Regions from separate parts of the Allobosea sp. 2KB_26 genome, predicted to be linked through region 2. Evidence: predicted binding sites of a transcription regulator. Region 2 holds the regulator's gene; the other holds the start of a gene.
The links. Region 2 encodes HrcA, which represses chaperone genes, less so after heat shock. Its sites were predicted from a motif close to GTTAGCACTCNCNNNNNGNGAGTGCTAAC; they were not measured.
Positions count from the first base shown of each region.

Region 1 (2,393 bases), on a different contig from region 2:
CTTGCCGGCGCCGTCGATGATCGTGGTGTTCTCCTTCTCGATACGCACCTTCTTGGCGCGGCCGAGCATGTTGAGCGTCACGGTCTCGAGCTTGATGCCGAGGTCTTCCGAGATCAGCTGACCGGCGGTCAGGATCGAGATGTCCTCGAGCATGGCCTTGCGGCGATCGCCGAAGCCCGGAGCCTTGACGGCCGCGACCTTCAGGCCGCCACGGAGCTTGTTGACGACGAGGGTAGCGAGAGCCTCGCCTTCCACGTCCTCGGCGATGATCAGCAGCGGCTTGCCGGTCTGAACGACGGCCTCGAGGATCGGCAGCATCGCCTGGAGCGACGACAGCTTCTTCTCGAAGACGAGGATGTAGGGGTCCTCGAGCTCGGCGACCATCTTCTCGGCATTGGTGATGAAGTAAGGCGAGAGATAGCCACGGTCGAACTGCATGCCTTCGACGACATCAAGCTCGGTCTCGGCGGTCTTGGCTTCCTCGACGGTGATGACACCCTCGTTGCCGACCTTCTGCATCGCGGTGGCGATCATCTTGCCGACCGACTCGTCGCCGTTGGCCGAGATGGTGCCGACCTGCGCGACTTCCGCGTTCGAGGTGACCTTCTTCGAGTTCTTCTTCAGGTCCGTGACGATGGCGTCGACCGCAAGATCGATGCCGCGCTTCAGGTCCATCGGGTTCATGCCGGCGGCAACCGACTTCAGGCCTTCGCGCATGATCGCGGCGGCGAGCACGGTGGCCGTCGTGGTGCCGTCACCGGCGGCGTCGTTCTGCTTCGAGGCCACTTCGCGCACCAGCTGGGCGCCCATGTTCTCGAACTTGTCGGCGAGCTCGATCTCCTTGGCGACGGTGACGCCGTCCTTGGTGATGCGGGGAGCGCCGAACGACTTGTCGATCACGACATTGCGGCCCTTGGGACCGAGCGTGACCTTGACGGCGTTGTTGAGGATTTCGACGCCGCGCAGCATCCGGTCGCGCGCGTCGGTGGAGAACTTGACGTCTTTAGCAGCCATGCGAGCTACTCCTTAATGAAAACGGGGAATGGAGGTCGCGTGGCGTTCAGCCGACGACGCCCATGATGTCGGATTCCTTCATGATCAGGAGATCCTGGCCATCGATCTTGACCTCGGTGCCCGACCACTTGCCGAAGAGGACGCGATCGCCCTTCTTGACGTCCAGGGCAACGAGCTTGCCGGCTTCGTCGCGGGCGCCAGGGCCGACGGCGATGACTTCACCCTCTTGGGGCTTTTCCTTGGCGGTTTCGGGGATGATGATGCCACCCTTGGTCTTCTCTTCGCCATCAAGGCGACGGACCACGACGCGGTCATGCAGCGGACGGAACTTCATGGTTCTGTCTTCCTCTAAGAAGGTAGAAACGGAACGCGCGGCCTGCGTGGAAACACGGCCGGCATCTGTTAGCAGTCTCGAGGGCCGAGTGCTAACGGATGCCGCGGAGATAGGCTCGCCCCCCGGATGAGTCAAGGAAGCTTCTCGGCGGAAAGTGAATCGAAATTGCGGCGCGGCAGAAATTGCGGCATGCCAGAGGCGTCTCGAGAGGGGCGTGGCAAGAGGAATGCTGCGGAACCCCATGCGACGCGCTATCTTGCTGAAATGACCGAGCCCGTGCCCGATCCCCGGCTTGACGACATCGCCCGCTCCTGCGTCGCCTTGCACGTTCGAATGACTGCGCGCGCCGTCACGCGCGCCTATGACGAGGCGATGCGGCCGAGCGGGCTGAAGATCACCCAGTTTGTCCTGCTCTCGGCGCTCAGCACCGGCGCCTTCCGATCCGTGACCGAACTGGCCGAGCGTTTTGCGCTGGAGCGCACCTCGCTCACCCGCAATCTGCAATTGCTCGCTGCGGAAGCGCTGATCGAGCCGCTGGAGTGCAAGGGCAGGGCCCTGGTCTATGGCGTGACCGACAAGGGCCGAGCGGCGATCGAGGTCGCGATCCCTTACTGGCAGGCAGCGCAGGAGCGCATCGAGGGCGGGCTTGGCCGGGAAAGGTGGAACGAGACCCGCGATGGCCTGCGGGCCCTGCGGCGGGTTGCCCGCGGCGCGACCTGAACGCTATCTCGGGCGGACGCGGATCTTGACCACGCGCGACTTCCCGGTAACGTGTATCTGCACGTTTATCGAGGGCTGCCCATGTCGCGACAGATCGGCGTCGTCTCACGCGAGGTCTTGCTGGCCGAAGACGGTGTGTCCTTCCTGCGTGGCATGATGGAGGGGCGCCATCCCGGCGCGCCCTTCGCCGATGCCATGGATTTCGATCTCGCAGAGGTCGAGGAGGGGCGGGTGGTGTTCGTCGGCAAGCCGTCGGCGCGCTATTTCAATCCGCTTGGCACCATCCATGGCGGCTGGACCGCGACGATCCTCGATTCAGCCATGG
Region 1 covers NZ_JBFRHE010000005.1:171,796-174,188, reverse strand. The annotation lists gene groL (chaperonin GroEL) at 1-1,014, opposite strand, end outside; gene groES (co-chaperone GroES) at 1,061-1,348, opposite strand; gene AB4099_RS16625 (MarR family winged helix-turn-helix transcriptional regulator) at 1,682-2,068, shown strand; gene AB4099_RS16620 (PaaI family thioesterase) at 2,150-2,393, shown strand, end outside.
Region 1: a site for HrcA is predicted at 1,416-1,444, ahead of groES (co-chaperone GroES). Genes of this name have one in related genera too.

Region 2 (2,393 bases):
CAGCCCTCGCTGACGCAATACTCCTCGACATTGGTCTTCTCGGTGCCCTTGAACCGGATGCCGATATCTTTCGCCAGCACCTCGGCGTCGTAAAAGGGGCTGTCCGGGTTGACGGAGAGACGGTCGGGAAGCGTGTCGGTCATGTCTTTGGCCTTGTGGTCTGGAGCGCATCTGGTCGCTTTGGCGGCAGAGGTAACGCCAGAATGCGTCGATGCCAAATCGGGGTGCCTGAGCGGCCTCCCGGCGAGTGCGAAATGCAGGGGCCAGCGCCGCCATGGAGCACGGTGACCGGCCATCTGATCGACGGAAGAGCCGTCCCCGTCCGGGAAGGCTCGCAGCGATCAATTCACGCCGGCGAGCGGTTCATCACCGGCTGGCGGGAATAGTTCAGCGGCCGCCGGCCTTCTCGATCAAAGCCGCAACGGCCCGCTGACCGCGCTGGCGGGCGTGGGCGAGCGGCGAGAGACCATCCTTGTCGGCAAGACTGGGATCGGCACCGGCGTCGAGCACAAGCTTTGCAACCTCCTGATGCCGCGGCCCGCCATCGCCCAGGATCACGATCTCGAGCAGGCAGGTCCAGCCGAGATCGTTGACATGGTTCAGGTCGATGCCGCTGGTCAGGAGCAGCTTGACCGTCTCGACATGAGCGCGCTCGCAGGCCGGGATCAGGGCGTTGCCGCCATAGCGGTTACGGATCGTGAGATCAGGCTTCAACGGGATCATCGCAGCGACGATCTCGGCACGGCCAGCAGCGCCTGCGAGCAGCCAGGGCGTGTCGCGATTGGCCGCCTGCGCATTGATATTGGCGCCGGCCGCCAGCAGCGCCTTGGCGATTGCGACATGATTGCCGGCGACAGCGAGCAGCAGCGGCGAGCGTCCCTGCGCATCGCGAACCTCGAGATCGGCTCCGGCCGTAATCAGCCGGGAGACCTCGGTAGTTCTGCCGGCGGCAGCCGCATCGAGGAGGCTCGCCTGTCCGTTCTGCCCCATGGCCGACATCGCAAAAACTCCAAGCACCAGAATCAGGCCGGCTCGCAAGACGCGCTTCACCGCGCACCATCCAGAAGGCGCCCGACGACCTTGGCTGTGTAGTCCACCATCGGCACGATGCGGGCATAGTTCAGCCGTGTCGGACCAATGATGCCGACGACACCTACGATGCGCTGCTCGGCATCATGGAAGGGCGCGGCGATCATCGAAGAACCTGACATCGAGAACAGCTTGTTCTCGGAGCCGATGAAGATGCGCACGCCGTCGCCGGCCTCGGCGCGGGAGAGAAGGTCGATCACGTCGGTCTGCGTCTCGAGATCCCCGAAGAGCAGGCGGATGCGCTCGAGATCCTCCTGTGCCTTGAGATCCTCCAGCAGATTGGCCTGGCCGCGCACGATCAGATGGCGATCGCTGCTCGGACCGGAGGCGGTGGCGATACCGCTCTCGACAAGCTTCGCTGTCAGCGCATCGAGTTCGCGTTCCATGGTAGCGCGATCGTCGGCGATCTCGCGCTGCAGTTCGCTCAGGGTCTTGCCGAGGACACGGGCGTTGAGAAAATTCGCAGCCTCCGTCAGAGCCGAGGCGGGAAGGCCCGGCGGCAGGACGAGCAAGCGATTCTCGACCGTGCCGTCCTCCGCCACGAGCACGACGAGCGCGCGCGCCGGCTCCAGCCGGACAAACTCGATATGCTTCAGCCGGGAATTGGCCTTGGTGGTGACAACGACGCCGGCACCACGCGACAGGCCGGATAGCAGTGCAGACGCCTCGGTCAGCGCGCCGTCCAGCGTCCGGGTCGAGGCCGCCGCCCGCATCTGCGCCTCGATGCGCGCGCGTTCGTCGGAGGTCAGGTTGCCGACTTCCATCATGGCGTCGACGAAGAAACGCAATCCGCGCTCGGTCGGCAATCGCCCGGCCGAGGTATGGGGCGCGTAGATCAGCCCGGCCATTTCGAGGTCGGTCATGACATTGCGCACAGTTGCCGGCGACAAGGCCACCGGCAGCAGCCGCGCGATATTGCGCGAGCCGACGGGCTCGCCGGTCGCGAGATAGCCGTCGACGATCTGCCGGAAAATCTCACGGGAGCGTTGGTCGGTCTCGACCAGCCCGCCAGGGCTGTCCTGCGGCGTGGGCGCGCTCATGGCGAGGCGAGTATCAGGTTGCACATAGGCTATTGTCCCTTCGGCGCGGCGGCGGATCAAGAGGCAAGCGCTGGCTGCTTGCCTTGCCGCGCCCGGCCCAAACGCCTACAAGCCGCCGAACTCACGAAATCGGGATGTGAACATGCGACCCTCCAAACGCGCGGCCGACGAGATGCGCAAGGTCACGCTGGAACGCGGCGTGGTGCGCTATGCGGAAGGTTCCTGCATGGTCAGCTTCGGCGAAACCAAGGTGCTCTGCGCCGC
Region 2 covers NZ_JBFRHE010000020.1:57,350-59,742, reverse strand. The annotation lists gene AB4099_RS30765 (DUF3297 family protein) at 1-143, opposite strand, end outside; gene AB4099_RS30760 (ankyrin repeat domain-containing protein) at 388-1,050, opposite strand; gene hrcA (heat-inducible transcriptional repressor HrcA) at 1,047-2,129, opposite strand; gene rph (ribonuclease PH) at 2,272-2,393, shown strand, end outside.